Metallumcola ferriviriculae: one gene and its partner. The protein of the gene in region 2 interacts with the protein of the main gene of each other region in a pairwise test. Links are inferred from orthologs where the notes say so. Each region holds a gene or a part of one and is shown on either strand. Other genes may lie near its edges. The genes, in order: dprA and recA.

Region 1 (16,339 bases), 110 kb from region 2 along the record:
AAAAGTTCTGGCCTAATGATAATTTTAGTAAAGGCGATCTGCTTAACTATTACGACAAAGCAGGTCCTTTTCTTCTGCCCTACATTAAAAAGCGACCTTTTACCATGAAACGATATCCCGATGGCATAGACGGGAAGCATTTTTTTCAGAAGGACTGCCCGGATTATGCACCAGACTGGTTGGGAAGAGTTGCGATGGGTAAACGTGAGAAGGTCATTGATTATATTATCATAAATAAAGTGGCGGACATTCTTTGGGTGGTAAATCAGGGGTGTATCGATATGCATACCTGGCTCGCATCTTATACAAACCCGACGAAGCCCGATATAGCGGTTTTTGATTTGGATCCAGCTGAGGGGTCAACTTGGCAAGATGTCTTGAGCATGGCAAAAATCATCAGAGAAGCCTTAGAAAGCATTCGATTGATGGGTTATCCTAAGACCAGCGGATCAAAAGGGTTACACATTTATATTCCTATCCAACCGCTGTACAGCTACTCTCAGGTTCAAAATTTTATTAGGGGATTGGCAGAAATGATTGCCTCGGCCTATCCGGAAAAGGCTACAACTGCTCGCAATATTAAAGACCGTAAAAATAAGGTATATATTGATTATCTTCAAAATGGGGCCGGTAGAACAATGGCTTCAGTGTTCAGCGTACGCCCGGTACCGGGCGCGACCGTTTCAATGCCGATCTCCTGGGAGGAAGTAGAGCAGCGCAGTATTCATCCATATCAATTTACTATGACTAATGTTTTGGACCAGATAAGAGAAAGGGACACGCTTTTTCAGGGTGTACTCACCAAAAGACAGAAACTGCCGCCGATTCATTAGCATGAATTTTTTTCAATAAGAAGGAAATTGCCCTTCTACCCCGAAAGCATTGAAAAAAGGTTTTCGGGATGGGGAGCGTTTATGAAGGATATTTGTTGGCTGGGTTTAAGTCAAGTACCGGGTTTTGGTCCGAGGTCATTAAAGCAGCTTCTGCAGGAATTCAGCAGTGTTGAAGAGTTATGGACATGTTCTGCTGAACTGTTGCGCCAAACAGCAATATCTCAGGCGCAGATTGAAACCTTTTTGCAGTTCCGAAAGAATTTTGACCCGCACAGGGAGACTGCACTGCTTTTAGAAAACGGAATTTATTTTATCCATCTTGATCATCCCGATTACCCGGAAAGGCTGACATGGCTTTACGACCCACCACTGGTGCTTTACTACCGTGGGGATATTACTATATTAAAGGATGAGACAATCGGGGTGGTTGGTTCCCGCAGGGCCACTGCGTATGGTGCAAAGGTGGCCTATAACTTAGCGTCTGACCTAGCATCCAGTGGGTTAGTTATTGTCAGTGGAATGGCTCGTGGCATTGATACAGCAGCTCATAAGGGCGCTCTAGGTGCCCAGGGCAAGACTGTAGCGGTTTTGGGTTCAGGCGTGGATATTTGCTATCCTAAACAAAATAAAGAGATTTATCAGGAAATTTGCACCAAAGGTTTGGTAATATCGGAATTTCCTCCTAATACTCCTCCCGAAGCGAGGAATTTTCCTATTCGGAACCGAGTTATTAGTGGTTTGAGTTCTGGAGTAGTAGTGGTAGAGGCTGCAGAAAAAAGTGGTAGTTTGATTACGGCTGATCTGGCCTTGGAACAGGGGAAAGACGTCTTTGCGGTACCTGGTCCGGTTAACAGTGCCAATAGTGTTGGCACTAACAGATTATTAAAGCAAGGGGCACTTCTAGTCGAAGACGCTGATGATGTACTAAATCAATTGGGTTTCAGCAGCGGCCTGTGGAAGAATAATGCTCCGGGTAAAAAAGGAGTTCTACTTACCGCTGAGGAAGAAGAAATAATATCTTTGCTTTGCGGCGGACCAATACATCTTGAACAACTGGCGGGAGATATAGGCCATTCTATGGAACGTCTACAGTCGTTACTATTGTTTCTTGAAGTAAAGGGATTGGTTAAGAAGTTGCCAGGCAGTTATTATCAGGCGATTTAATAATTTTTAACAAATAGTTATAATTAACCTTATCCATGTTTATAATGATTAACGACATTTAATCGTAAGAATTTGAGGTGAAGATTTTTGGCAAAGACACTTATAATTGTGGAATCGCCGGCGAAGGCAAAAACAATTTCCAAGTTTCTAGGAAGAAATTATACAGTAAAGTCCTCCATGGGGCATGTTAGAGATCTACCGCGCAGTCAATTTGGTGTAGACGTTGAACAAAGGTTTGAACCTAAGTATATCACCATTCGCGGTAAGGGCGAGTTATTAAAAGAACTTCGTCAAGCTGCAGAGAAAAGCGACAATATTTTGCTGGCTCCTGACCCGGACAGAGAGGGAGAGGCAATTGCCTGGCATTTGGCCCATGCGTTAAAGATGGAAATAGATCAAAACTGTCGCATCCAATTTAATGAGATTACAAAAGGTGCCGTAACTAATGCAGTGAAACATCCTCGAAAAATTAATTTTGATTTGGTGGATGCTCAACAAGCTCGAAGAATTCTGGACCGGTTGGTTGGCTACAATCTTAGTCCTTTGCTGTGGAGAAAAGTCAAAAAAGGATTAAGTGCTGGTAGGGTGCAATCAGTGACAGTTAGATTAATATGTGACCGTGAAGAAGAAATTAACGAATTCGAACCAGAAGAATATTGGACACTAGATGGCGTTTTTCAAGTTAAGACAGAAAAGCTAGAAGCTAAGTTAGCAAAGCTTGAAGGTAAAAATATTGAAATAAAATCCAGGCAGGATATGGAGCGAGTGCTTGCCGAATTGCAGGATTGTACCTATATTGTTGACGATATTAAGAAGCGGGATAAAAAGCGTAATCCTGTTCCACCTTATACCACCAGTAGCTTACAACAGGATGCTTACCGGAAATTGAATTATACTGCCAGAAAAACAATGCGTATTGCTCAACAATTGTATGAAGGTATTAATATTGGCAAAGAAGGTGCTGTGGGTCTTGTTACTTACATTCGTACGGATTCTACGCGCATTGCAGAGTCTGCTCAACAAGAGGTCCGGGACTATATCAAGGAAAGGTATGGAAGTAGATATATTCCGGAACAACCGCGCCAATTTGGTAACAAAAAATCTGCTCAAAACGCTCACGAGGCTATCAGACCAACAGATATAGGGCGTGTTCCGAAAGAAATCAAAGAATATTTGTCTCGGGATCAATATCGTTTGTACACTTTGATTTGGAAAAGATTTTTAGCCAGCCAAATGAGCTCTGCTCTGCTAGAAAGCACTACTGTACTGATTTCCGGCGGAAAATATCTATTTAAGGCAACGGGGTCAATTATCAAATTTGCCGGCTTTATGGAAATCTACATTGACGATGATGAAAGCATTCAAGAAAAATATGACTTGCTGCCCGAGGTTAACATAGGGGCCAAGCTCGAATTAGACCAATTAATTGATAAACAGCATTTTACTCAACCGCCGCCGCGCTATAGTGAGGCATCTCTGGTTAAAACTCTTGAAGAATTGGGTATTGGTAGGCCAAGTACCTATGCACCTACTATAGAGACCATTATATCTCGGGGTTATGTGGCACGTGAGGAAAAGCAGTTTCACCCCACTGAACTTGGCCTAGTGGTAGTACAGCTTTTAAAGGAATACTTTCCCGATATAGTGGATGCTGAGTTCACGGCTAGTTTAGAAACAGAATTGGATGAGGTTGAGGAAGGTCATAGGGACTGGCGTGACGTGATGGAATATTTTTATGGCCCATTCAAAGAGTTGCTTGATAAGGCAGAAGAAGAAATGGGTCAGGTGGAAATAGAAGATGAGGTATCTGATGTTCTATGCGAGAAATGTGGCCGCAATATGGTAATAAAATTTGGTCGTTACGGCAAATTTTTGGCTTGTCCCGGGTTTCCCGATTGTCGAAACACAAAACCACTTTTGGAAGAAATCGGTGTCAAATGCCCCCTTTGCGAGGGTAAGATTGTGGGACGACGCAGTAAAAAAGGACGTAAATTCTTTGGCTGCAGTAATTACCCTGACTGCAATTTTATTTCCTGGGCAAAGCCGGTGGAAGAGCGCTGCCCGGAATGTAATACATATATGGTGGAAAAGCAATCAAAGAAACATGGAACAAGGGTAGAGTGTGGAAATAAAGAGTGTACTTATCGCCGTCAAGTCAAAAAACAGGCCGAACAGTAGGAGTTGGAATTTTATGCAAATTACCGTAGTAGGCGCTGGACTAGCAGGAAGCGAAGCGGCTTGGCAAATAGCGAAGAAACAAATTCATGTAAAATTAGTTGAAATGAGGCCGAAGAAAATGACTCCGGCTCATAAAACAGACTTTTTTGGAGAATTGGTTTGCAGCAATTCTTTAAGAGGTACGAGTTTAACCAATGCAGTAGGCTTACTAAAAGAAGAACTGCGGGAAATGGACTCTTTAATCATGGCATGTGCGGACAAACACAGGGTTCCCGCTGGTGGAGCGTTGGCTGTGGACCGGGAAGCCTTTGCTAAGGAAATAACTGATAGAATTTGGGGCAACCCGTTTATAGATGTAGACTTAAGTGAAGAAATGGAAGTGCCGAAAGGGCCGGTTATTATCGCCACCGGGCCCTTAACATCAGAAAAGATGGCGTCGGCAATAAGTGTGTTGACCGGCGAAGAATATTTATACTTTTATGACGCAGCAGCCCCGATTGTCGCGGCTGAGAGCATTGATTACCAAAAAGCATTCCGAGCATCACGGTATGATAAGGGCGATGCAGATTACATTAATTGTCCCCTTGATCAAGACGAATATGCTCAATTCCATCAAGAGTTAATCAGTGCTGAACTGGCGCCAGTTAAAGAGTTTGAAAAGGAACGCTTTTTTGAAGGGTGTATGCCGGTGGAGCAGCTAGCTAAACGAGGATATCAGACACTTTTATTTGGCCCGATGAAGCCGGTGGGGTTAGTTGACCCGAAGAGGGGTAAGGAACCTTTTGCAGTGGTACAACTGCGGCAGGACGATCGGGCGGCTACATTGTATAATATAGTTGGATTTCAAACACATCTTAAATGGCCCGACCAAAAACGGATTTTCCGCCTGATACCGGGACTTGAACAAGCAGAATTTGTTAGATACGGGGTAATGCACCGCAATACATTTGTCAATTCACCACGGTTACTTAAAGAAACCATGCAGATGAGCGAAAAAGAAGAAATTTTTTTTGCTGGGCAGATTACTGGTGTTGAAGGCTATGTGGAGTCCACGGCAAGTGGTTTAGTAGCAGGACTGAACGCGTCATTGTTTGTCAGTGGCAAATCATTGTTATCTTTTCCTCAGGATACCGCTATTGGTGCTTTATGTGCTTATGCATCGGAGGCCAACGCTAATAAATTTCAACCTATGAATATTAACTTTGGTTTATTACCGCCTTTAGGGGAAAAAATAAAACCAAAGTCACGTAAAAACGAAATGCTGGCAGAAAGAGCATTAGCCAGTCTGGCGCAATTTAAGGCAGCTAAAGCTTTAACCTTTTAGTCACTGTTATAATGCTTGTCAGAAGCTTGTGAATATGTTAACATAATAATGTTTAGCTGGAGGATTATAGGGATGACTAGCATGGAGGAGGCATTAGATGCCTTCCAAATTTATTTAAAGGTACATAAAAATTGTTCGCCACTGACTAATATTGCCTACCAAAAAGACATTTTTCAGTTCAATCTTTTTACGGCAGATATTCTTAATAAAGAGCCTTCCCAAGTCAGGCCCTCCGAAATTGATTATCGTATTATCAGGCAGTTTCTATCTTGGTTAATACGAGGCGGTTGCAAGAAGACTACAGCGGCAAGGAAATTGGCCGCATTACGTTCATTCTTCCGCTATTTGAATCAGGAACAAGTGGTTGAAACGAATCCGGTTTTAATGATAAAGACTCCGAAACAGGACAAAAAGCTGCCATCCTTTTTATATTATGAAGAGGTCATTGAACTTTTGAAAGCGCCGGATGAAAGAAATGCTCTCGGCATTAGGGACAAAGCCCTACTAGAATTCATCTATTCATCCGGAGCTAGGGTAAGTGAAGTGGCATTACTAAAGTTAGACTCCGTAGACGTTTCTTTGGGGTATGTTAGGGTTATGGGGAAAGGGGCTAAGGAGCGTTTAGTCCCTTTCGGCAGCAAAGCTGCAGATGCTATTTCTACTTATTTAAAAGAAGCCAGGCCTAAATTAACCCTTTCAAGGTCCGGAGCCCTATTCGTTAACTATCGAGGAGATGCGCTAACTGTCAGGGGTATGCATTACATCGTGGACAAGTACGTAAAACAATTGGCGTTAGCCAAAAAAGTTTCGCCACACACATTACGTCACTCATTTGCTACGCACATGCTGGATCAAGGGGCGGATTTACGTGTGGTTCAGGAACTGCTAGGACATATTAGTTTATCTACTACACAAATTTATACTCATGTGACCAAAAAACGGTTAAAAGAAGTATATCAAAACACTCATCCACGAGCGTAAGGGGGGGAATTATGTTTCACGCCACAACAATTGTTGCAGTTAAAAAAAATGGCATAGTGGCCATGGCCGGCGACGGTCAGGTAACCTTTGGTGATAAGACGGTCATGAAACATGGTGCAAAGAAACTTCGCCGTTTATACAATGGTCAAGTAATTGCCGGATTCGCAGGATCTGTAGCCGATGCGTTATCATTGTTTGATATGTTTGAGAAAAAGCTTGAAGAGTACTATGGAGATTTAATTAGAGCGGCAGTAGAAATGGCCAAAGAGTGGCGCACCGATAGGGTTCTTCGTAAGCTTGAGGCATTATTGTTGGTGTCAAATAAAGACAATCTTTTAATAATTTCCGGCACCGGTGAGATTATTGAACCTGACGATGATATTGCTGCTATTGGATCTGGCGGTGCATATGCATTGGCTGCTGCTAGGGCACTGGTTAACAATACCAATTTACCTGCTGATATTGTAGTGAAAGAAGCGTTATTGACAGCGGCGTCTATATGTGTGTTTACTAATGATAACATTACTGTGGAGCAGCTAAAGGGGGGACGCTAATGGAAAATTTGACGCCTCGGGAAATAGTTCGGGAATTGGACAGGTTTATAGTGGGGCAGTCGGAAGCTAAGCGATGTGTAGCGGTAGCTTTAAGAAACCGATATCGGCGTAAAAGATTGCCCGAAGATATGCAAGACGAAGTATTACCAAAAAATATCATAATGATTGGGCCTACCGGTGTAGGCAAGACGGAAATTGCTAGGCGGTTGGCCAAACTGGTAGGAGCACCTTTCATCAAAGTTGAGGCTAGTAAGTTTACCGAGGTAGGTTATGTTGGGCGAGATGTGGAATCCATGGTCCGCGACTTGGTGGACACAGCAATAAGGATGGTAAGAAATGAAAAAATTGGCAGTGTTCTATTTGAAGCAGAAAAGCTTGCTGAAGACCGCATCTTAGATATTATGGCCCCCATGCCGCAAAACGATAAGCAGGAGAGTAATCCGTTGGAATTTTTCTTTCCCAACAAAAACAAACAGGAAAGTCAAGGGGATGAACTATACCAGCAGAGACTAAAAAGGGCTGAAGAAAAAAGAGATATCCTGAAAGAAAAGTTGAAACGATGCGAAATGGAGGATGAAACCATTGAGGTGGAGGTAAGCGATACTCGCCCACAGATGCTGGAGGTTTTCTCCGGATCAGGCATGGAAGAGCTAGGTATTAATCTTCAGGACATTTTAGGTGGGATGATGCCTAAGAACAAAAAAAGACGTCGAGTTAAGGTTAGAGAAGCCAGACAGATTTTATCTCAGGAAGAGGCTCAGAAATTGATAGATGTTGAAGAAGTCAATAATGAGGCAATTCATAGAGTTGAGCAAGAAGGAATTGTGTTTCTGGATGAAATTGATAAAATTGCTGGAAAAGATAGTTCCCAGGGGCCCGATGTGTCTCGGGAGGGGGTACAGAGGGACATTTTGCCAATAGTGGAAGGGTCAACGATAATGACTAAGTACGGTGCGGTGAAGACTGACCATATTCTTTTCATTGCCGCTGGAGCTTTTCATGTTTCCAAACCTACCGATTTAATTCCAGAACTACAGGGACGTTTTCCCATTAGAGTGGAGCTGGAAAGCCTCGATCAGGAGGATTTTTGCAGAATTCTGACTGAACCGCATAACTCTTTAATCAAACAATACATAGCACTTCTGGAAGTAGAAGGAATAAAAATTAACTTTAAAGAAGATGCTATTGCTAGTATTGCTAGTATTGCTTTTCAAGTAAATACACGTATGGAAAATATCGGTGCGAGGCGCTTACATACAATTTTAGAAAAATTGTTGGAGGAAATTTCTTTTAATGCTCCGGAATTTGGTACCAAAGAAGTTGTTATTGACAGTGCATATGTGGAAAACAAACTTGCTGGTATCGTAAAGGATCAGGATTTAGCTAGATATATCTTATAGATTTTTTAGGGGGATAGATAAAAAAATGAAAACACTGTTAGAAAAAACACGAAACATTAATAAGTTGCTGCAAAAAGCAGCGGGGAACCCTGTTGATTTTGAGGAAATGGCGACGGTACTATCGGAAAACATTAATGCAAATTGTTATATCGTAGGGCGGCACGGAAAAATATTAGGATATACTTTTATGGAAGGGTTTTCTTGTGCCATTATGGAAGATATAGTTACCAAATCCGAACGTTTTCCGGAAGAATATAATGAAGAATTATTGAGAACGCATGAGACAAAAGCCAACTTCAACCAGATTGCCAATGCATGTATTTTTGAAGAAGACCAATGCCTTTTTAATAATAAGTTGGTCACCATTGTTCCAATTAACGGAGGCGGACAAAGGTTAGGCACATTGGTACTAGCAAAATTCAATGTCCAGTTTACTAATGAAGATTTAATCCTAGCTGAATATGGGGCAACGGTTGTAGGCATGGAAATATTAAGGTCAAAGGCGGAGAGAGTGGAAGAAGAAGCAAGGAAAAAGGCGGCAGTGCACATTGCCTTGGGAACACTTTCATATTCAGAGATGGAAGCCGTGGACCATATTTTTGAGGAACTTGATGGTAGCGAAGGGGTATTAGTTGCCAGTAAAATTGCCGACCGGGCGGGCATTACCCGTTCTGTAATTGTGAATGCTTTACGCAAGTTTGAAAGTGCCGGGGTGATTGAATCGAAATCATTGGGCATGAAGGGCACCTATATTAGGGTTTTGAATGATAATTTATTAAATGAAATCAAAAAATTGAAGCATTAAATTCTAACTCGACATTTTCAACAAACTTTTCAAACATTAGCTTGTGGCCGGCAGAAAATTTTGCTATACTTATACATGGTGTCTAAAACACACGCTTTCGGGATTTCTTCGGGGGTGCCTACAAAAGGTTCCGAAGAAAGACGAACGAAGCGGAGGAAGAAAACCAAGGGAGGAGGTGTAACCGTGGGTGTGATTTCCATGAAACAATTATTAGAATCCGGGGTTCACTTTGGTCATCAGACCAGGCGCTGGAATCCTAAAATGGCTAAGTATATTTTTACTGAGCGTAATGGGATTTACATTATTGATTTGCAGAAAACCGTCCGCATGATTGAAGATGCGTACAATTTTGTTCGCGAAATAGTTGCAGATGGACAAAGTGTTCTCTTTGTCGGAACTAAAAAGCAGGCACAAGAGTCCATTCGTGATGAATCCGAACGTTGTGGCATGTATTTTGTAAACCAGCGTTGGTTGGGTGGCATGCTCACTAATTTTAAGACTATTCGTCTGCGGGTTGATAGACTGCATGAATTAGAGCGCATGGAAGCTGAAGGCATGTGGGATGTACTGCCTAAAAAAGAAGTTTCTCATTTGAATGGAGAAAAAGAAAAACTGGAGCGGTTTCTCGGTGGTATTAAGGACATGAAAAAACTACCTGGAGCACTGTTCATTGTTGATCCACGCAAAGAAAAAATTGCGGTAGCTGAGGCTCGTCGTATCGGTATTCCAATAATTGCTATTGTTGATACCAACTGCGATCCCGATGAGATCGATTACGTTATTCCTGGAAATGACGATGCTATCAGAGCAGTAAAACTGTTAACCAGTAAAATGGCTGATGCCGTTATTGAAGGGTCCAACAGTGTTGAGACTGAAGAGAAAGCTGAAGCAGATAATGCGGCTAAGGCGGTAGCAGAATAATTACAGCCCCTCCTTAGGAGGGGCACTATTTTAATGTAGAGAAATGAATAATTTCCTCGGACAAGATAAGCGATTACCTCAATGCGCCTAAGGCGATGAAATCGATTTTCTTGCTAATCGGAAGGGAGGATACAAATGATATCTGCAAAACTTGTTAAGGAATTGCGCGAAAGTACCGGTGCTGGGATGATGGATTGCAAAAAGGCACTGCAAGAAACTAATGGTGACTTGGACAAGGCCGCTGAATTCTTGCGCGAAAAGGGTTTGGCTGCTGCTGCTAAAAAGGCTGGGCGCGTTGCTTCTGAAGGTGTTGTAGAGTCTTACATACATGGCAACGGTCGTATTGGCGTATTAGTAGAAATTAATTGCGAAACTGATTTCGTGGCTAAAACCGACGATTTTAAAGAAATGGCCAGGAACATTGCCATGCAAGTTGCGGCAGCTAATCCTATGTATGTCAAAAGAGAGGACGTACCTAAGGAGCAGGTTGACAAAGAACGATCAATATTGAAAAGTCAGGCCTTAAACGAAGGAAAACCTGAAAAAATTGTTGAAAAAATGGTGGAAGGGCGCTTGGACAAGTTTTTTAAGGAAATATGCTTGTTAGAGCAGGAGTATATCAGAGACCCAGACAAAACAGTAGGGGATCTGATTACTGAGAAAATTGCTACCATTGGTGAAAATATAAGTATTCGCCGTTTCTCCCGATTTGAGCTTGGGGAGGGCATGGAGAAAAAAGAAGATGATTTCGCTGCCGAAGTGCAAGCTATGACGCAGCAAAAAGGCTAAGAGCACACTCGTTTGTGCTCTTTTTTAAAAAAAATAATGGCCGAATGAAAGGATTTTACTTGTTCGTGTAGAAAGAATTATTGTCATAAATGGAGGTAGGCCATTGATGAATGAGCCGAAGTATAAGCGTGTGGTGTTGAAACTTAGCGGTGAGGCATTGGCTGGAGGTAACGAATACGGCATCAGTCAAGAGACCTTAAATTCCATTGCTAAGCAGGTTGAACAGGTGAAAGATGCTGGTGTTGATGTAGCAATTGTTGTTGGCGGTGGAAACATTTGGCGTGGGGTTGCCGGCAGCGCTAAGGGGATGGATAGGGCTACAGCAGACTATATGGGTATGCTTGCCACGGTGATTAATTCCTTAGCACTGCAAGATGCTCTTGAAAACCATGGTGTAGATACGCGGGTACAAACCGCCATCGAGATGAGACAGATAGCAGAACCGTATATACGTCGAAAGTCAATTAGACACATTGAAAAAGGTAGAGTCGTGATTTTTGCGGCGGGTACTGGTAATCCGTATTTCTCTACTGATACTACTGCCGCTTTGCGGGCTGCAGAAGTTGAGGCCGAAGTAATTTTGATGGCTAAAAAGGTAGACGGTGTATTTGATTCAGATCCGGTCCAAAACCCTGGTGCGAAAATGTATAAAGAGCTAAGTTATATTGAGGTTTTAAATAAGGGTCTAGGGGTTATGGATTCAACAGCTGCTTCGCTGTGTATGGATAATAAAATTCCGCTGATAGTTTTTAATCTCAACCAAGAAGGTAATATTTTGAAAGCTGTTATGGGTAAGGCCATAGGAACTTATGTAGGGAGGTAATCCTGGTGGTTGAAAAAATCGTAAATGATGCCAAAAACAGGATGGATGGTGCTATTGAGGTTTTAAAGGGCGAACTGTCAACTCTGCGTGCCGGAAGGGCTAACCCAGCTCTGTTGGACAAGATTCAAGTGGAATATTATGGAGTACCTACACCGTTAAATCAAGTAGGTAATATCTCTGCACCAGAACCCCGCTTGTTGTTGGTACAGCCGTGGGATAAAAGTATCATAGGGGAAATTGAAAAAGCTATCTTAAAATCTGACCTCGGTCTTAATCCAAACAACGATGGTAACGTAATTCGTATTGCTATTCCCCAGCTAACTCAAGAAAGACGGCAAGAACTAGTGAAATTTGTTAAGAAAAAGGGAGAAGAAGCTAAGGTTAGTGTGCGAAACGTTCGTCGAGATGCAAACGAGCAGCTGAAAAAGGAAGAAAAAAACGGTGACATTTCTGAAGATGACTTGCGTGGAACATTAGATGACGTACAGGAGACAACTAATAAACATATAGAAATGATTGACCAGGTTGTTGAACATAAAGAAGCAGAAGTGATGGAAGTTTAGCTATGGTGCATATCTCCACAGTCGTGGCAATGACTCTTGATGAAGCAGAAAAAATATTATACAATGAAGATGTGCGTGTCAAGATTGTCCGGGCTGAACCGAAAAAGAAGTCATCCGGTGAGGGTGAACTGCGTGTAATTCGGCAGAGAGAAATCGGTGACAATCTTCACGAACTTATAGTCTCATATGAAAGTTATTCTCACAATTGAATTGAAAGGAGGTGGCAGCAGATGGCTATTAAGATTACCGAAGAATGCTTAGCATGCGGTACTTGTGCCGATGAGTGTCCTGTAGGTGCTATTATGGAAGGAGATGACATCTTCTCCATTAACGGTGATGAGTGCACTGAGTGTGCCACTTGTTTAGAGTCCTGCCCAACTGGCGCAATTATTGAAGAATAATATCTCGAACCCCCTCTAAATGAGGGGGTTTCATTAAATATATGGAGTTGTCTGTTAATGGTAATCGCCTCTACCCAGAGGTTGTTTGAGGGGTGCTCCTTATGGTTAAATCCCTTTTATCAGAATGGATATGCTATATTAAAGATTAGGATGGCGTAATGGCTGATGGCACAAGGAGGAACTATTGTGTTGTTTTTTAAAAAAGACAAGGAATCGGCTACCCAAATCGGCCCTGAAAATTTGGACAGCAGTTTACTGCCTAGACATGTAGCAATTATTATGGATGGTAATGGTCGATGGGCCCACGAAAAAGGACTGCCCAGAGCAGCTGGTCACCGGGCAGGGGTTGAATCCCTACGAGTTGCAGTAGAAACTTGCCGTGAATTAGGGATTTCCTATCTTACAGTTTATGCGTTTTCTACGGAGAACTGGAAGAGGCCAAAAGAAGAAGTCAGTGTGCTGATGAATCTATTAGTGGAATATTTACGTAAAGAGTTGCAGGAACTTCACAAAAACGGTATTAAAATCAACCCTATTGGTAAACTGGATGCTTTGCCGAAGGAGGCCCGTCGCGAACTGGAAATTGCTAGAAAAAAAACCTACAGAAACGATAGATTAGTGCTTAATGTCGCTCTAAACTATGGAGGACGATTAGAAATTGTAGAAGCTGTTCAGGCTTTGGCGGCAGACGTGGTTAATAATAAAATTGACCTAAAGTCCATAGATGAAAATGTGTTCGAAAGTTATTTATACACCCGCAACATGCCGGACCCAGAGTTATTGATTCGTCCTTCCGGTGAGCTTAGAGTTTCAAATTTTTTGTTATGGCAATTGGCTTATACAGAATTTTGGATTACCGATATTTATTGGCCAGATTTTCGCAAACCCCATTTTTATAAGGCGCTGTTCGAGTTTCAAAACCGGGACCGCCGTTTTGGAGGTATTAAAGACCGGAGTGATGCGTAATGCTTATTAACAGAATAATTACAGCATTAATAGGAATTCCCTTAGTTATTGCTACAGTCTTCAGCGGTGAATTATTCGCGTTGGCCCTATTGGTTGTAGCTATTCTAGCCTTGAATGAGTGGCTAATATTGACTAAGAATATTTACCGAAGCTATCCATTGGCTGCCTTTACTAGCATGTTGGGTATTATCTTGTCGGCTTATTATGGTAATTTTGGTGCCATGTTCACTGCTTTGATTTTATCCTTATTTTTTACGTTAATAGTTATGCTTCGTTATTACCCTGATGTCGACATTGGCGGCTTAATGCTTAGTTACTTTGGTGCAGTCTACAGCGGTATCGCCATATCATCTGTTTATTTACTTCGTCAGCAATGGGGTGTTTGGGCGGTCGTAGGTTTGTTAACGTTGATTTGGGTTACTGATAGCGGCGCATATTTCATTGGCAGGACTTGGGGAAATAGGAAACTTGCGCCTCAAATAAGCCCCAAGAAAACCTGGGGCGGTTTTTTTGGTGGTTTAGGTAGCGCGTTGGCGGTAGGAATGGTGTTTACATCTCTTTGGCAAATTTCCTTATTACATATGTTTTTCTTGAGCTTGTTAATTTCACTGGCAGGACAATTAGGTGATTTGATAGAATCAGCTTTAAAAAGGAGTGCCGGGGTTAAGGATTCCGGTAATCTTTTGCCAGGTCATGGCGGTATGCTGGACCGGATTGACAGTTTGTTAATGGCTGCTCCTATTGCATATATTTTCCTTTACTGGTTAATAATAGATTAAGGTTTAAGGTGGTCTCAAAGTGAAATCCTCTGATGGGTTAAAAAAATGGTTGAACCGGATGGCATTACTAACACTGGTGTTGTCTGCGTTATTTCTACTGTATTATTATATCGGCCCTGCAATGCTTGGAACCATTCATTATTTAGTTCCAGTCTTTCTGCCTTTTATTATAGCGTTTCTTTTGGCTACTATTATTGACCCGATAGTGAAATATCTGCAAAAACACGGTAAAATGAGCAGGCCAATTGCGGTAATTGGTACTATGATGTTTTTTCTTACCATTATAGCTACGATCACTATCGGCATTATTTCACGATTGATTGTGGAGTTAGAAAAATTATCCAAGACGCTTCCTCAGTACTCGGTTATTTTTAATGCAGAAGTTAAACTCTTACAGCAGAGGTTGCAGAATTGGTATGTTGATATTGAGCTGCCTCAGCAGGTAATCACACGACTTCAGGGTACTGTAGATAATTTAATCGAGCTGCTTTCTGTGATAGCCTCAAATACCATCGATTTACTGCTTGCTATGTTAGCAGGACTGCCAAGCGGTTTGTTAATAACATTAGTAGCTCTACTGTCCACATATTTCTTCAGCAGAGATAAAGAATTAATTGTCGCAACTTTATTCAAGGTTTTACCTGATCGGTGGGAAGAAAAATTCGCTTCTGTGTTGGAGGAATTGGAAAGCGCTATAGTAGGTTTTTTGCGAGCCCAGATTTTCTTGATTGTCGTTACTGCAGGCCAAACCATAGTATTTTTAAGTATTATGGGTGTTGATTATGCATTGACGATGGGTGTTGTGGTAGGACTGGTAGATATACTACCCGTACTTGGCCCCGGTGCAGTGTTTGTTCCTTGGATTATTATTGAGTTTGTTTTAGGGAAAAAGAAACTTGCCTTATTTTTACTGCTTCTTTACGGCTCTGTTGTGGTGGTACGACAGCTGCTTCAGCCAAAGGTTATTGGGACTCAGGTGGGCATTCACCCATTAAGTGCCCTGATGGCTATGTATATTGGCTTAAAAGTGATGGGAGTGGTGGGAATTGTTCTGGGGCCAATGATTTTAGTATTATTTAAAGCATTAGCCAGAGCAGGTTTGTTTTCACGATGGTTTTAGTGAGGGAGAGGGTATTTTGAAGATCGCAGTACTTGGTTCAAGTGGTTCCATTGGGCGACAGACTTTGGCAGTCGCTGACAAACATAAAAAAATAGAAATAGTAGCCCTAGCGGTTAACCGTAATATTCAGCTTTTAGAGCGTCAAGTGAGGCAGCTAAGACCTGCATATGCAGTGGTATATGATCATGGGGCTGCAGTAGAATTTAAAAAGCGGGTTTCTGATTTAAAGACCAATGTTCTTGAAGGAATGAATGGTTTAGAGGAAGTGGCATCATTACCCGAAGTAGATGTCGTAGTTACTGCTGTAAGTGGTGCGATCGGTCTAAAACCAACCGTGGCGGCCATAAAAATGGGCAAAACCATTGCCTTGGCAAATAAAGAGACGTTGGTTACTGCAGGTAGTATCGTGATGAACTTGGCTCAAGACTATCAGGCTAAAATCATCCCTGTGGATAGCGAACATTCAGCTATCTTTCAATGCCTTCAAGGTGAAAAACAGGCTTTGGATAAGATTATCTTAACGGCATCAGGAGGGCCGTTTCGAGGGTGGACCAAAGAAAGATTAAAGGGCGTTTCACCCACTCAGGCATTGAAACATCCTAATTGGAATATGGGAAGAAAAATAAGTATTGATTCGGCCACATTGATGAATAAAGGATTAGAAGTGATTGAGGCCCATTGGCTTTTTAACGTGTCTTACGACAGCATCCAGGTAGTTGTCCATCCTCAAAGCATTAT
Region 2 (16,353 bases):
CATATTTGTCTCCCATATCCCCAAACGCAATACCTGGAACCACTACGACCCCGGCTCTTTTCAATAAATCCATTGCAAATTCAATGGAATGTTGAAAAGGTTTTGGAACTGGTAGCCATACAAACATGGACGCTTTAGGCTTATCCACCTGCCAACCAAGTTCAACTAGTCCATCAACTAAAACGTCTCTGCGTTTGGCATAGGTACTTGCCAAATCCCTTACCCATTCTTGTGAACCGGTAAGCGCTGCAATCCCAGCCTGCTGAATCGGCTTAAATACTCCATAATCAATGTTTGATTTTATCTTTTCCAATGCGTTAATAACTTTACTGTTGCCCACTACAAAACCTAGTCTGCATCCAGCCATATTATATGTCTTGGAAACTGAATAAAATTCAACTCCCACTTCTTTCGCGCCAGGAACGGATAAAAAACTGTCAGGGGAAAATCCATCGTAAGCGAGTTCAGAATATGCAACATCATGACAAACAATAATATGATGCTTCCTGGCAAATTTAACGATTTCCTCAAAGAATGCCTTGTCCGCTACCGCAGCGTTAGGATTGTTCGGATAGTTCAAAACCATAATCTTAGCTTTATCCGCTATTTCCTCTGGAATGGCAGATAAATCCGGTAAAAAGTCGTTATCTTTCACCAATGGCATGGGGTATTTCCTGCCCCCGGCAAGAAATAGGCCAAAACTGTATATCGGATAACCCGGGTCAGGAATTAGCCCCCAATCACCTGGGTTAATGAATGCTAAATAAATATGGGCCAATCCATCTTGGGATCCCATTAACGACAATATCTCTGTTGCCGGGTCTAACTTCACATTGAACCGTTTCAGATACATATCAGCCACGGCCTGTCTCAATTCCTTCATTCCTTGTGTAAGGGCGTATCCATAATTATTATAATCATTTACCGCACTGCTTAGAGCTTCTACCACATGGGGTGGGGGCGGAAGGTCCGGACTCCCGATGCTTAAATTAATGATATCCCTTCCTTTATCTTCTTCAACTACACGCAATCTGTCCATTTCAGAAAAGATAGCTGAATCCTGTCCGCGCAGCCTATTTGCAATTTCCATGCTTGGTCTCCTCTCGTATCTTTACTAAGTCGCTCACGACTTTATTAGCAACTGTCGATGCAGCCAATTTATTCTTCGCCCTGGAGGCACCATGGAAATCAGAACCGCCTGTAACCACCAAGCCGTACTGTTGCGCCAGGGTCAAATAAAGGCGAACCTGTTCTGAATCATGCTGGGGATAATATACTTCAATCCCCTGAAATCCCTTGGAAATAATTTCTCCTAGTTTATGGTGGTTACGTAACAAACCAGGATGAGCCAGTACCGGGACTCCCCCCGCGTCTCTAATCAACTTTACAGCCTCAGCCGGCGTAAGCTTCATTCGGCATACATAACCGACCTGACCCTTAGACAGATACTTCCTAAAAGCCTCAGAGATATTTCCCACATAGCCTTCTTCCAACATAGCCTGAGCAACGTGGGGCCGCCCCACAACACCTTCTTTGGCCAGATGTTGAACCCTTGCCCAGGATATCAATATTCCTATCCGTCTCAGCTTTGACACCATCTTTTTACCCCGCTGGAAACGCTCCTCTGCCAAGATATCCAACACTTTCTGCAGTTTTTGGCAATTATAATCTATGAAGTACCCTAATGCATGGATTTCCTCATCTTGCCAGTCAGTACTAATTTCGATCCCCGGAATGACTTTAATAGGCAATTTAGCAGCCGCTTCTTCCGCCGCTGCTAAACCTCCTACGGTATCATGGTCAGTAACTGCAATAGCATGCAGCCCGGCTGTCAATGCTAGTTTGACTAACTCTTCAGGGCTAACTGCACCATCGGATGCAGTAGTATGGGTATGCAAATCCACTACCATCAGCTTTTACCCACCTCTTTCGGTAGTATCCGCATCAGTAATTTTCTTACATTCCCGCCTGAAATTGCTTGGCATTCACTTTCAGAAAAGCCGCGTTGCTCTAACCCCTGGTATATTTTATAATAGTCTTCTACACCTTTAAGACCTTCAGGTAAGCTATCTACACCATCAAAATCAGATCCGATACCTATATGTTCAGGACCTATTAAATCCGCGGCATACGCTATATGGTCAAGGAGATCGTCAATTGTACTGCCATTTTCTTTGAGGAAATCAGGGGCAAATGTCAAACAAAAAACTCCATCTTGAGCTGCCAAAGTCTTTATCTGTAGATCTGTAAGATTGCGAACATGATCACACAGTGCGCGGCAATTGGCATGAGATACTATTATTGGCTGGCTGGAGGTACGCAACACATCCCAGAATGATTTAGGTGACATATGGGCCGCATCTACCAGTATACCTAAAGCATTCATTTCTTTTACCACCTTCTTACCTAATTGAGTCAAGCCGCCGGAACCGCCTAATACACCGTCTGCCAGTCGGTTGCGCTGATTCCAAGTCAAACCGATACTTCTAACTCCAAGGCGAAAAAGGTGACGCACCATATAGGTATCTATGATAGCCTCACCGCCTTCAATTGCCAGCAGGGCACCGCAGGTTTTAGCCGTGGTCAATTGCTGCAAATCTTCCCGGGTATTCACCATAGTAAGGACATCTTTATTTTGCTCCATTGACTGCAAAGATAAGTCAATTAATTCTAATGTGCGCTCCATCGCGCGCTGAGGTTTGTAACTGCTTTCAACAAACATTGCGAAAAATTGGAGCTTTACAGCGGAATTAAGGCGGGTTAAATCCAAATGACCTGGATGGTTTCTCAAACTGACACCTTGCGCAAGCCATTTGACAGAATCACAATGAGTATCCACGATAAATGCATTCAAAATATCACCTTCTTAACAGTATTATTACAAGCACATAGCAAAAAGTAAACCATAAAACTGAAAAAATAGCAAAACAAAAGACCTGCTTGTCTTTTGTAAACAAACAGGTCTTTTAAAAACTTTTACTTAGCGAGGCCCCACAATTAATTTAATTGCAGTTCTCTCTTCACCATCAATCATTATATCTGTAAATGCGGGGATACAAACCAGATCAACACCACTAGGAGCAACGAAACCTCGGGCAATAGCTACCGCTTTAACTGCTTGATTAAGCGCACCGGCACCAATAGCTTGCAATTCAGCGCCGCCGTGTTCCCTTAAAACACCAGCTAAAGCGCCTGCAACAGAATTTGGACTCGATTTTGCTGAAACCTTCAACACTTCCATAGATTAGACCTCCTTGATTGTTTCAATGATATATTACCCCTATTATCTGTATATTCTAGCACACACTAAAAAATTCCTTTTTTATATTAAGATTTTTTTAAATATTCTCATAATATAAACAAAAAATTTTTTATCGGACAAAATTAACCGTTTCTATCTCTTTTGCTCTACCAAGACAAATATCAACCTCAACAATTACCGCATTAAACTGGCAGGGTCCGTTGGCAACCTCAAACCTTACTGGGAGCTGTCCAGTAAACTTCTTTATTACCAAATCCTTGTCCACGCCTAATACCGAATTATAGGGACCGGTCATGCCGACATCACTTATAAAGGCTGTGCCTCCCGGCAGAATGCGGGCGTCATTAGTCTGAACATGTGTATGGGTGCCGCAAACAGCAGAAACCCGCCCATCTAAAAACCAAGCTAAGGCCTGTTTTTCTGATGTTGCTTCGGCATGAAAATCAACGATAAAAACATCTGCCTTATTATGAATACTATCAAGTTTGTCTTTTGCTGTACGAAAAGGACAGTCTAACGGCTCCATGAAAACCCTGCCGGCCAGGCTGACTACAGCGACGTTTACATTGTCAATGGTTATAATTGTATAACCTTTTCCGGGCGTTTCTGGTGGGTAATTGGCAGGTCTAACAATGTACTGGTCCTGGTCGATGAAATTAAATACATCTTTCTTATCCCAAACATGATTACCCGTTGTAATCACATCTACTCCAGAGTTGTAAAGTTCGGCGACCGTCTCTCGGGTGACACCAATACCACCGGCAATATTTTCACCATTCGCTATTACCAAGTCTATTGCGTAATCCCGCCGTAGTTCAGGAAGAATTTGACGAACAATATTCCTTCCAGGGCGCCCAACAATATCACCAATCATCATTATATTCAAAACTACATCCTCCTGTGTTCATGCAATATAGTGGCTACTTATTGAATACCATTACTTTACCGTCGTCACGAAACGCAATTAATTTTCCTTCGGGGAGTTCCGTACCCATTTCTATACTTTCCAAAATATTACTAATTAACTCTTCCTGATAATCTAAATCATATTCAAAAAAGGAATCATTTTCATCAGCAACTAATATTCCTAAGAAGTGTTTGTAAAGCAAGGAGATCAGCATGGCGATTTCGTCTTGACTGAGGCTTTCCACATCACGATAGACTTCTATAAGCATAACCTCATCATGTTCCCAGCAGATTAACCTATTGTCCCGTAAAACGGTATCAGCAATATGGCTGAAAGTTTCGACGCATTCTTTAAATTCTTTTGAAAAAACTTCTATCTGGTCCTCGGTAACTCTATGGGAAAGAATAAACGTAAACTTTAATACATTGTGTTTTGGGTCAAAATTTATAGTACCTACTTCCGGGTAACGTACTAAGATTGATATAAGAAGGCCTATACTATCTGAAACTTCCTCACCATTACGAAACTGCAGCCCCATTAATTTCACCTGCCCTATCAAATACTGTTTAAGTAATGTTCTTTAGTTATAGTCGCTTTTCCTGCATCGGGTGATGAAACTTTCCACTGATATTTATCGCAGAAATGGAAAACGGTCCCGAAGGACCGTTGTATTCAAATTCACTCTATTTTGCATAATCTACCGAGCGGGTCTCTCGGATTACCACTACTTTAATCTGTCCAGGATACTCAAGATCCTGCTCGATTCGTTTTACGATATCCCTAGCCACCTGTGGCGATGAAGCGTCATCCACCCGTTCAGGTTTAACCATAATACGAATTTCCCGACCTGCTTGAATAGCAAAAGATTTTTCAACACCTTCGAAGGAGTTAGCAATCTCTTCTAATGTCTCCAGTCGCTTAATATAAGATTCAAGAGTTTCTCTTCGGGCTCCGGGTCTTGCAGCTGAAATAGCGTCAGCAGCCTGAACCAGTACTGCCTCCATACTTTCAGCTTCAATATCTCCATGGTGCGCGCCAACAATATGCACCACATCGCTGCTTTCACGATATTTCTTCGCCAAATCTGCCCCGATTTTAACATGTGGACCTTCAACTTCATGGTCAACAGCTTTACCAATGTCATGAAGCAAACCTGCTCTCTTAGCCAATTGCGAATCCATACCCAGCTCTTCGGCCATCATATATGCCAAATGAGCAACCTCAATGGAATGCTTTAACACATTCTGTCCATAGCTGGTACGGTACTTAAGTCTTCCCAGCAGCCGAACCAATTCTGGATGAAGACCGTGAATACCGGTTTCAAATGTAGCTTGTTCACCTTCTTCGCGAATGTGCTGTTCAACTTCTTTTTGCGCTTTTTCAACCATTTCCTCAATACGCGCAGGATGAATTCTGCCGTCTAATATTAGTTTCTCAAGCGCGATTCTAGCAACCTCGCGGCGAATTGGATCGAAACCAGAAAGGATAACAGCTTCCGGAGTATCATCAATAATCAAATCTATGCCAGTAAGAGTCTCCAATGTTCTAATATTGCGTCCCTCACGCCCGATGATTCGGCCTTTCATTTCATCGTTAGGCAAAGTAACTACTGATACAGTTGTTTCTGCCACATGGTCTGCTGCGCAACGTTGGATAGCCATTGTTACAATTTCTTTAGATCGTTTATCCGCTTCTGCCTTGGCCTGATCTTCCATTTCTTTAATCATTATTGCACTTTCATGTTTAATTTCTTCTTGGACGTTCGTCAGCAAAATATCTTTTGCCTCTTGGGAAGTCAATCCGGATAACCGTTCTAATTCTGTTACCTGTTTATGGTGAAGACTCTCTAATTCGATTTTTAGGTTATCAGCATCTTCAAGTTTTTTCTGTAACCCTTCATCTTTCTTTTCAAGACTATCACTCTTTTTATCCAACGCCTCTTCCTTTTGTACCAGGCGCCGATCCAGGCGTTGAAGCTCGCTGCGTCGTTCACGGTTTTCCTTTTCTACTTCGCTGCGTAGTTTGTGTACTTCCTCTTTAGCCTCAAGTAAGGACTCCCGTTTTTTAGCCTCAGCTTCCTTTTGGGCCTCACCAATAATTTTTTCTGCTGCCTGTTCCGCAGAAGCAATTTTAGCCTCGGCTAAATATTTTCTAAGAAAGTACCCTATTGCGAATCCGATAAGACCAAGTATAATCGCTATCAATATGGGAATTAAATCCATAGCATTCACCTCCTATTCTCAAAAAATTTTTAATAACTAATGCATTAACATAGACATGTAATACGTTGGGAGTCAGTCTTACCAACAAAAAAGGCCGAGTTAGAAACTCGGCCATACCAATACCATATAACGGGTATGCATGCAAATAAGCATACTTATTCAGATTAAAGTATTGAAACACTAATTATAGACAAAACACCTATCAATAAACCAGTTTACTTTAATCTATATATAACCCGCACTAAGGCAGTCGGCTAAACCTAGTTTCTCCCAAAATCATTGTATTATTTTTGGTTGTTTATGTCAAGCTCTCTGCCAACGCGGGATACTATTTCCCAGGAAAATCCCCTTCTTGTTAAAAATGCCGCCAGTTTGCGCCACTCTATTCGTGGGTTCTTCTTTAGTTTCTTGTCCGCTAGTGACAGTGCAATGTCATGTTCTTCAATCTGGGGAAGCATTTCTTCAAGCACTTTATCTACTACCTCCCGCTGAACACCTTTAGCTTGCAATTCATGTTTTATACGAATCTTCCCCATTGGTTTTAACCTTTTTCTTTGGGAAACCCATTGATCTACAAATCGTTTGTCGTCTACGTAACCCAAAGACTTAAGTTCAGTCATTACATTATTAATCTCGTCACTTTCAAAACCCTTTCGATTAAGCCTGTCAATCAATTCCGACTCTGTATACCAACGAAAATTAAGTAACCTCAGTGCTGCTGCCATCACTTTGTCGGACATAGGCACACCCTTAGTTAGCCTCTGCTTGTTCTACCTTTTCTTCTGCAACAGGCAAACCCAATTTTTCACTAATTGCCTTTCTAACCTTTGATTCCAATTCCTCTTTAAGGTCCTTATTATCTTTTAAGAATTCACGTACATTTTCCCTGCCTTGTCCTAATCGATCGTCTCCATAGGAATACCATGCTCCGCTTTTCTGTATAACGCCCATTTCTACCCCAATATCCACAATACATCCTTCTTGAGAAATGCCTTGACCATACATTATATCGAATTCCGCTTGTTTAAAGGGAGGGGCTACTTTATTTTTAACCACTTTTGCCCGGGTGCGATTGCCAACCATTTCCTGACCCTGTTTTAGGGTTTCAATACGGCGCACATCCAGTCTTACCGAGGCATAAAATTTTAATGCCCTGCCACCTGGAGTGGTCTCAGGACTACCAAACATTACCCCTACTTTTTCACGAATTTGATTAATAAAAATTGCTGTTGTATGAGATTTACTGATGGCACCGGACAACTTTCGCAAAGCCTGAGACATCAACCGGGCTTGTAATCCCACATGTGCATCGCCCATTTCGCCTTCTATTTCCGCTCGCGGCACAAGGGCAGCAACCGAATCAATGACAATTACATCAATTGCGCCGCTGCGCACCAGGGCCTCGGCTATTTCTAAAGCTTGCTCACCCGTATCAGGTTGGGATACTAGTAAGTTATCAATATCAACGCCCAAATTTCTTGCATACAGAGGGTCCAGAGCATGCTCTGCATCAATAAATGCCGCGGTTCCTCCATTTTTTTGGGCCTCAGCAATTATGTGTAACGCCACAGTGGTTTTACCCGAAGATTCAGGCCCATAGACTTCTACGATTCTGCCTCTAGGAACACCTCCAACCCCCAAAGCCATATCCATTGCTAAACAGCCTGTCGAAATTACATCAATGTTGAGTTTTGCCGTGGATTGCCCTAACTTCATTATTGATCCTTTGCCAAATTGTTTTTCGATTTGACCCAACGCCATTTCTAAAGCCCTTTGTTTCTCACTCATTTTAATAATCACTCCCTAAAGGAACATTTGTTCGCTATAATTATAAATCATTTGGTAAACACTGTCAATTTAAATTTCTTATTTATCCAAGTTTATTCTATTTCAAACCTATACACGACATTTAGCGACCAAAAAGGTACCCGCAATTAGCTTCTTCTTATTAATAATTAATTCTAGTCCCCTTGGACAATCCCCTTTAGTTAACCAAAATAATATACCCTTTACTAAGCAACAACACACAATTTATTGCTTTCTATTTTACGATCACGTTCACATCACTAAAAAGGGTGCGTTCTAATTGGAAACCACTGCGTAGATTAAATACTTTAATACTATCAGCTGCTATAAGTCGATATCCGTCTTTAGTTTTTTTAAAATGCAGCAGCACTACTGAATATGGTACTTCCTTATTGGTTTGTAAGCCCCTGATACCGGCGGCACCACTGGTACCGGCATCGATTATATGGGTTCCGTCAATGTCCCGTAATTTTAATTTGTGGTCATGCCCGTGGAGGATTACAGGTACCGTGCCGGCAAACTCTCGTGCAATACCGGGATTATGTATCATTATTAAATCAACTGGTATATTTTTTTCAAATTTTGTCTGGATAGAATCTACATATTCATCAACGAGTTTAGGATTGGGAGGAGTGATGCTGGTAGAAACTGCTGCAGGGTCACCGAAGCCAAAAATTTTCAAACCTTTCAGCTGGTAAGTTGTTCCTTCTAGAACAACAACATTTTTTAAGTTTTTCATAGCTTCAACAATCGCCGGCGAATCATGATTACCCGAGACAAACATGTACGGAACATCTAAATCTTCTAATCGCGAAACCAGTTTTGCTTCCAAAGGGCTGCCAAAATCCGATAAGTCCCCGGTATCAAGAATCGCATCTATCTTAAAGTCCCGCACTATTTGTTGAACAAAATCATACCCGGCCGGATTATTGTGCATGTCAGAAATATGCAGTAAACGCAAGGTATCTGTTTGACTTCCTACCGGCTGCAGTGTATCTACTTTTTCAAATAAATCATAAAGGTTACTTGCCATTACTTGCATTTGTTCGCCTAGTTTATCAATTTTACCCAATGCCTTCTCAGCCAGCCCTACCATCCACGGTGCTGCGCTTAATATTCCTTCATACTTTGGTGTCAAAAAGCTGTCAGTATTATATGTATTATAACTGCCAAACAGCAATAACCCCATCAGTATTACTCCAGTAATAGCGCCACGGATATATGTAGCTGCCCTTTTTCGGCGTAGTAAAAAAACTCCAAACATCCCGCCCAGGGCAGCTAAAAGTAATATCCTTAAGATAAATATCCTTAATGTACGTAGTAATTCTGTTTCTAATTTGGCTATAAGTTTTTCTTGTCCCGGAGATTTATCCAGCAATTGACGCAATAATCCCATATCAATGTTAACTAATCGGATAGTAAAGCGCAACGGGGTGGCGTGGGTTTTGGCACTAATTGTACCAACTGGCGGAATTATTATCTCAGTTACTCCGTGGTCAAATATTTGCATGGAGAGGTTAAACTGTAAAGCCTCCACCTGAAACTGCATATGACCGAAAATACTAACTATTAAAATAGCCCCGACTAAAGCCATAAACAGATTTGCCCATTGGTTTTTATGCATCAATCGCAATCTTTGCAATATCGTCACCTCAATCTACGATTAGTATGCACCCAGTGAAAAACCCATTATTCGTTCTTACTATGCATATTAATCGAACTTAACACTTTTGAGGTTAATCAATCACAAAAAAACCATTAAATATATAACCTAATAGCTAAAAATCAAAAATAACTGCTATTGGATGGATTAAAAGTAGAAGCCCTAGTTGGGCTTCTACTGGTTGAATGGCCTAAATAGATGCATTTGCCTGGTCTGCCTGCAAATACTGTCGTAGTTGTTGACCGGAAATATGCTCATCTGTCATAAGTCGACGAGATATAGCAACCAATGGTCGGTGATATTGATTTAACATCTCTTTAACTGCATGATTTTGCTCATTAAGAATGCTGTTCATTTCGCTGGTAATAGAACCCTTATCAGCATTCTCCATATCTACTATGCCGAGGGAAGATAAACCAACACTGATAATTTTGTAGACTAAATTTACAGCCTGTTGATAGTCGTTTCCAGCACCGGTACTGCTGCCGTTCAGGATTAGTTTTTCTGCCTCGGCACCGGCGACACATACTTTAATTTGGTCAACCAATTGTTTTCTCGTATAAAGGTATTGGTCATCCTGGGGCGTTTGACGCATATAGCCCAAGGCGTTGCCCCGAGAAGTAATCGTCAGATGGGAAACTGAATTCGGCCGTAATATTTCACTTATTAGTGCGTGCCCTGTCTCATGGACCGCAATCCTCTCCACCTCTTCACTGGTGGGCTTTCTATCTAATTTTTCCCCTAACATAACCTTGTCGATTGCCTCGCGAAAATGTTCCGGAATAATGGCTTGCATATTATTTCTAAAAGCCATAATGGCTGCCTCATTAACCACACTTTCAAGGTGTGCCCCGGAAAAACCATAACTATCTTTCGCCACCTGGTCTAAATCAACATCCGTCACAATCGGCTTGTTCGTGCAATGTATTTTAAGAATTTCTTTTCTGCCATCCTTATCAGGTAAAGGTACTTTCACCTGTCTGTCGAACCTTCCTGGTCTCATCAATGCTTCGTCAAGCATGTCAGCACGGTTGGTAGCAGCAATCAGCAAAACCCTCACGTCGTCATTAGCTTTTAATCCATCCATCTCTACCAAAAGTTGGTTTAGTGTCTGGTCATATTCCAAATGACTGCCATGACTACCTCTTTTTCCACCTAATACTTCAATTTCGTCAACAAAGAGTATTGCCCGGTCTTTTTTTCCTTTCACTGCCATCTCCCGAGCTTGTTGGAACAGCTTTCTTACCCGTTGAGCCCCTACGCCTGCATACATCTCCACAAATTCACTGCCTGACGCGGCTAGGAAAACTGCATCGGTATAATTTGCTGCAGCTTTTGCCAACAAAGTCTTCCCTGTGCCGGGTGGACCTAATAATATAATTCCCTTTAACGGTCTTATCCCTAATTCTTCAACCTTTTGCGGATTAATAATAAAATCCAATGCTTCTGTTAACTCCTGTTTCGCAGCCTGCTGGCCGCCTATTTGATCAAAACCAATGGTAGTTTTGGCCGAATAATCTTCAAATCGACGACCCTGACCCAGCCCCTTCTTATCCGCAACAATAAAAAACATCATTGCCACACCTGCCAGAAGTAGTAATGGGACAATATCATATCCTGCCGCGGCGAGAAATACCAAGAATGCTATACTAGTCCCAATCAGCACTTCTTTAAGCAACAGGATCACCTCCATATTCCCGATTTATTACACGGTATAGAAAGTGCTCTCCAACTACCGCTTGAAAATATACTCTTTCATTATCCACATATGCTCTTATTTGTACTTTGGAATACTGTGCTGCAATATCATTTAGCTGATGTTTCATATCTACAAAGTGTCCAGAATAAATACCCTCGTAGACTGTAAATTGACTTTGATACCATACTTCTTGAAGAATGTCATTAGTATTATCACTAACTTTAACACGGGTCTGGTCCGAATAAACTTTGTAGACAATTTCCTGGGCCTTCAAAAAACTTTCTTGAAGATTGTTCAACGGTGACATTATTAAGACAATTTCCTTTTCGCCGCCCGCAGAAACCACCCGGTAGTCCTTTACCCCTTCAACCGCAGTAAGCTCCTCTCCCATTGGTTTATCAAGGACAATATGTCGGTAAATATACTGCCCGCCAAATAATAGAGCCAGACAAAGCAATAATACAACCACAATTTTTGTAAGATTCAAGCCATTAAATTTCAAGGTATATCACTCCGATAAATACTTAATACTAATATAGTATAGCATAACGGAACGCTATAATGCTTATGTAATCCTTGGAAACCTAATGTGCAGTATACGTTCTAGGAGTAAGCACCACAATTATACGGGAGCATACCCCCCCTTAACAATCCCCATTTATCAGAACGTACTTATACTTTTTGATAAATTAAAAAAGAAGCAGACCATGCCTGCTTCCAAAAGTTAAATTAAAAGGTTCTTATTTGAGTGACCCTCGTAGCAGCTTTCTTGCCTTATGGAAGTAGTCAAAACCTGACCATAGTGTAAATATTACTGCTACATAAAGGGAAATTACTCCAATAGGTATGTTAATGTAATTGAAAGGAAAATCATGAATTAAGATGGCAACAATAGCCACTATTTGGGAAATAGTTTTCAATTTACCCCATCGGCTGGCTGCAATAATCACTCCCTCGCCGGCAGCAATGGTACGCAACCCTGTTACCGCAAACTCTCTGCCTATTATCAAAACAGCAATCCAGGCCGGTATTTTGTCTAACTCCACGAGAGATATCAGCGCTGCTGTCACAAGCAGCTTATCAGCCAATGGGTCTAGCAATTTTCCCAACCTGGTAATTTGTTTGCGAGACCTGGCAATATATCCGTCCAAGCCATCGGTACTGGCGGCCAGTATAAATATGCCTGCAGCTATATATTCGCCGTATCTTAAGTGTACCAGTAAAATTATCATAAAAACCGGTACTAAAAATATCCGTGCCAAGGTCAGCTTATTAGCTAAATTCACCCGCATCCTCTCCTAGCAAATCATAATCACCCCAAACACCGGTAATGCGTACCGAGATGATTTCTCCCGGCTCGACTGAAGTAGTAACGTAGACAATCCCATCTACTTCCGGAGCCTGACGTTGAGATCTACCCACTTTATATTCGGGGTAATCTGAGGAAATTCCTTCTATGATGACATCAATTTTTTTGCCAATCAGTTGGCTATTTTTGTCCGCAGTAATATGGCGCTGCATTTCCATTAAAATATCCAACCGCTTTTCTTTTTCCCGCTGGGAAACTTGGTCCTGAAATTCTGCCGCAGCAGTATCTGCTTCCGGCCAATAAGTAAACGCGCCAACCCAATCTAATTTAGCAGATTTAAGAAAACTTAAAAGTTCGTTAAATTCACCCTCCGTTTCACCGGGAAATCCGACGATAAAAGTAGATCTGATTGTAATGTCGGGGATTTCTTTTCGGAGAGTTTCTAGCAGACTTACTATCTGCTTTTTATCACTACGCCTGCCCATACGCTTCAATATATCATCAGATACATGCTGAAGCGGGATATCCAAATAATTACATACCTTTTCTTCATTCGCGATAATGTTAATCAACTCTGGCGTAAACTCACTGGGATAGCAGTACAACATTCTGAGCCATTCCAGTCCTTCAATCTTTACTAATGCTTTGACTAACTTTGCTAGCATTCTTTTACCAGATAAATCAACACCGTACCTAGTCGTATCCTGAGCCACTAAAACAATTTCCTTTGCCCCAGATTGAACAAGAAATTCAGCTTCTTTCACTATTTCCTCCATAGACCTGCTTTTGTAATTACCCTTTAACTGGGGAATCGTACAGTATGTGCAATTATTATTACACCCTTCAGAAATCTTCAAATAACGGGTATGCTGCATATTTGTGGTCTCTGTTCGTAATAGAGCGTTGTTTGCACTAGTTTCTCTTAAACCCAGGGCATCAACGATTTTAGTAACATCGCTGCTTTCAGCCAGCAGGTCAATTTCGGGAATTTCCTTGGCCAATTCCACGCCATATTTCCCTACCATACACCCGGTTACCACCAGTTTCTTGCACTTCCCGTTCTCCTTATACATTGCCATTTCAAGAATTGTATTTATAGACTCTTCCTTTGCCGGGGCAATAAACCCGCACGTATTTACAATAATAATTTCTGCGTTTGTACAATCATCCACTAAATGCATACCTGCATGTACCAATGACCCTAAAATTATTTCACTGTCTACAAGGTTTTTAGAGCAACCAAGTGTTTCAATTTTTACACTAGTCATTAATGGTTTATTGCCTCCCTATTTCTTCATTGATTACTGACTTTCTCAGTAGAAATCTTAATTTCCATTTTTTCCTTTCCATTAATCCGTACTATTAACGTCTCGGAGTTAGTTATTTCCATCTGCATATGGCTAACGGCACCATCGCCGCCAATATCAGTTATCTGTTTGCCGTTCACCTTTATTGAAACCGCACCGGCATTTCCAAAAACTGCTGCAAAATTATCTTCTGCATTAATAGTTTTACTAAGCGGACCAACGATTGTACCTGTGTACGTATTGTTACCGTCCACAGTAAACTTTACCCAACAGCGTTTTTCTGCCTCGACGGTGATTTCAGCGTTAATTCCGGGTGCCGTTGTTGTTTTCTCCAGTACAGTTTCATCTCTTTCTTTGTCTTCATTTTTTTCGTTGGACACGTTCCCAGCATGCTCTGACCCCGACCCGTCCTTTGAAACATCGTTATTAGGAGATAAATCAGGTGTACTGCTTTCTGATACCGCAGGTTTTGATCCATTGTCATCACTTGAATAGAGTAGCATACCAACAGATCCCGCTAATATTAGTATGCCTATACACACTGCAGCCACAACCTTAATGTTCCTTTTCCACTGCATTAAAGATTCGGAGGTACTTTTTTCGGCGGCATCCGTTTCATCATCATGGTCATTATACATCTTTGTCTGGTCTCTATATTCATTAACAATTAGATCGGCATCAAGACCCAAGTAACGGCAATAGGTACGTAAGAAACCTATGACATAGACCTCACCGGGAATTTGCTCAAATTCTTCTGCCTCTAATGCACGCAGATATTTAATGCGGATTTTTGTTGCCTGTTCCACATCTCGCAGGGACAAATCTTTCTTGGTCCTAATTCGTGTCAACAATTCCCCTATCTGGGCCATTAGGGATACCCCCTATTGATAGTTTAAATACCGCAACACATCATTTGCAGCAAACACAGGATTAGCGCCGTTAATAATAATGTCAAATTCGTCTGATTTATTAAACGGATGTGCATAAAGCGGGTCATAATAATTATTTAATAAATATTCTACAACCGGAGCATAATTTCCTGCTATTACCATTTCGGTAAGTTGTTCCACTTTCGATTTTCCAATTCGTTTAGTTAAAAACGATAGTGAATGGATTAAAGCATCACGATTTTCCTGCGTGTCTTTACTATACTCGGAAATTATTCTCTTCACCCTGTTGTTGATGTCGTCTTGAACCATTATTTTTTTTCCTTTTTTCATGGCATTAAAAAAGGACTCCGGAATGAAGTTTTTACCTATTCTTTTACTTTCCCCTTCCACAACGATAGTGCTGCCAACGGGTATTTCAGTCAATTGGGAAAATATCCTCGTCTCGAAATGCTTCTGAGCAGGTTGTTCACCCAAACCCACTTCACCAAATACCGAGCCCCTGTTATTTGCTAAACCTTCTAAATCGATTGCAGGATAATCCATCGATTGCAGAATTTTGATTATATCCGTTTTTCCCGTACCAGTAAAACCATGAATAACTACCATTTTGTAGGGTATGGTTTCTTGGAAGTAATTGTTTACATGCCGACGAAATGCTTTATATCCCCCTTGTAAACGACGCGTTGGGACACCCATAATCTCTAAGACATTACTGACGGACTTACTACGAAGCCCACCCCGCCAACAATAAATAACCACAGGCCCACCTTTTGTCTGGTCACTTATTTCCTTGATTAGCCGAGGCAATTTAAGCGAAACAAATTCAAGCCCTAGCCTTTTTGCCTGTAGCGACCCTTCTTGCTTATAGACGGTTCCTACCTTCGCGCGCTCTTCATCGTTGAATAGCGGCAGATTAACAGCACCAGGCAGATGGTCCTCAGCATATTCAGAAGGCGAACGCAGGTCCACGTATATGTGATGAGATTCGAGCGCGTCTTCCACAGTAATTTCCTTCATTTGTCAACCTCTTTCTACTTAATTAATTATATCAGTGATTTAGCTTTTAAGTGCGTGTTCAAAAAGTCCATTGTAGCAGGAGCAAGAAGTTCAAGGCGCGAAGGCTTTCAGACGCGGAGCGTACTGGTGGCGTACGTGAGCAGTCTCAAAGACTGAGCAACGCAGAAATTCGCCGCTCACCTGCGATGGACTTTTTGAACATCCTCTTTAAGGTAAATTAAACTTGGCTCCCGCCGAACCTTTAGACGTAGGCAGCGAGAGACTTGGTAGT

The links.
Region 1: the proteins of recA (region 2) and dprA interact in binary tests that used the Bacillus subtilis proteins (3 or more experiments, as listed by UniProt). The link is inferred for Metallumcola ferriviriculae from one-to-one orthologs.

The regions. Positions count from the first base shown.
Region 1 is NZ_CP121694.1:2,088,295-2,104,633, forward strand. The notes cover bases 54-2,955. They hold dprA (DNA-processing protein DprA), read left to right. Parts: upstream 54-914; coding sequence 915-1,997; downstream 1,998-2,955. Other genes in these bases: ligD (non-homologous end-joining DNA ligase), read left to right, coding at 54-833; topA (type I DNA topoisomerase), read left to right, coding at 2,085-2,955. In the rest of the region: more of ligD, read left to right, coding at 1-53; more of topA, read left to right, coding at 2,956-4,175; methylenetetrahydrofolate--tRNA-(uracil(54)-C(5))-methyltransferase (FADH(2)-oxidizing) TrmFO, read left to right, coding at 4,189-5,499; tyrosine recombinase XerC, read left to right, coding at 5,572-6,480; ATP-dependent protease subunit HslV, read left to right, coding at 6,492-7,034; ATP-dependent protease ATPase subunit HslU, read left to right, coding at 7,034-8,434; GTP-sensing pleiotropic transcriptional regulator CodY, read left to right, coding at 8,460-9,239; rpsB (30S ribosomal protein S2), read left to right, coding at 9,423-10,160; tsf (translation elongation factor Ts), read left to right, coding at 10,296-10,949; pyrH (UMP kinase), read left to right, coding at 11,056-11,772; frr (ribosome recycling factor), read left to right, coding at 11,778-12,335; MFMK1_RS10515 (hypothetical protein), read left to right, coding at 12,338-12,544; MFMK1_RS10520 (DUF362 domain-containing protein), read left to right, coding at 12,566-12,736; uppS (undecaprenyl pyrophosphate synthase), read left to right, coding at 12,923-13,702; MFMK1_RS10530 (phosphatidate cytidylyltransferase), read left to right, coding at 13,702-14,481; sporulation integral membrane protein YtvI, read left to right, coding at 14,501-15,601; MFMK1_RS10540 (1-deoxy-D-xylulose-5-phosphate reductoisomerase), read left to right, coding at 15,615-16,339. UniProt on the Bacillus subtilis protein: Protein that helps load RecA onto ssDNA during transformation. Binds cooperatively to circular ssDNA, is able to bridge different segments of DNA. Favors the loading of RecA onto SsbA- or SsbB-coated ssDNA and formation of RecA-DNA filaments.
Region 2 is NZ_CP121694.1:2,194,010-2,210,362, reverse strand. What follows is about bases 6,161-9,076. They hold recA (recombinase RecA), read right to left. Parts: upstream 8,180-9,076; coding sequence 7,142-8,179; downstream 6,161-7,141. Other genes in these bases: MFMK1_RS10995 (metallophosphoesterase family protein), read right to left, coding at 8,433-9,076; MFMK1_RS11005 (regulatory protein RecX), read right to left, coding at 6,676-7,131; rny (ribonuclease Y), read right to left, coding at 6,161-6,391. Outside these bases: MFMK1_RS11040 (LL-diaminopimelate aminotransferase), read right to left, coding at 1-1,090; MFMK1_RS11035 (PHP domain-containing protein), read right to left, coding at 1,074-1,910; MFMK1_RS11030 (dipeptidase), read right to left, coding at 1,910-2,854; MFMK1_RS11025 (stage V sporulation protein S), read right to left, coding at 2,981-3,241; MFMK1_RS11020 (TIGR00282 family metallophosphoesterase), read right to left, coding at 3,372-4,148; MFMK1_RS11015 (hypothetical protein), read right to left, coding at 4,183-4,707; more of rny, read right to left, coding at 4,853-6,160; more of MFMK1_RS10995, read right to left, coding at 9,077-9,839; MFMK1_RS10990 (AAA family ATPase), read right to left, coding at 10,051-11,538; MFMK1_RS10985 (hypothetical protein), read right to left, coding at 11,531-12,061; pgsA (CDP-diacylglycerol--glycerol-3-phosphate 3-phosphatidyltransferase), read right to left, coding at 12,300-12,845; 30S ribosomal protein S12 methylthiotransferase RimO, read right to left, coding at 12,832-14,136; MFMK1_RS10970 (helix-turn-helix domain-containing protein), read right to left, coding at 14,163-15,044; tRNA 2-selenouridine(34) synthase MnmH, read right to left, coding at 15,057-16,082. UniProt on the Bacillus subtilis protein: Multifunctional protein involved in homologous recombination, DNA repair and competence.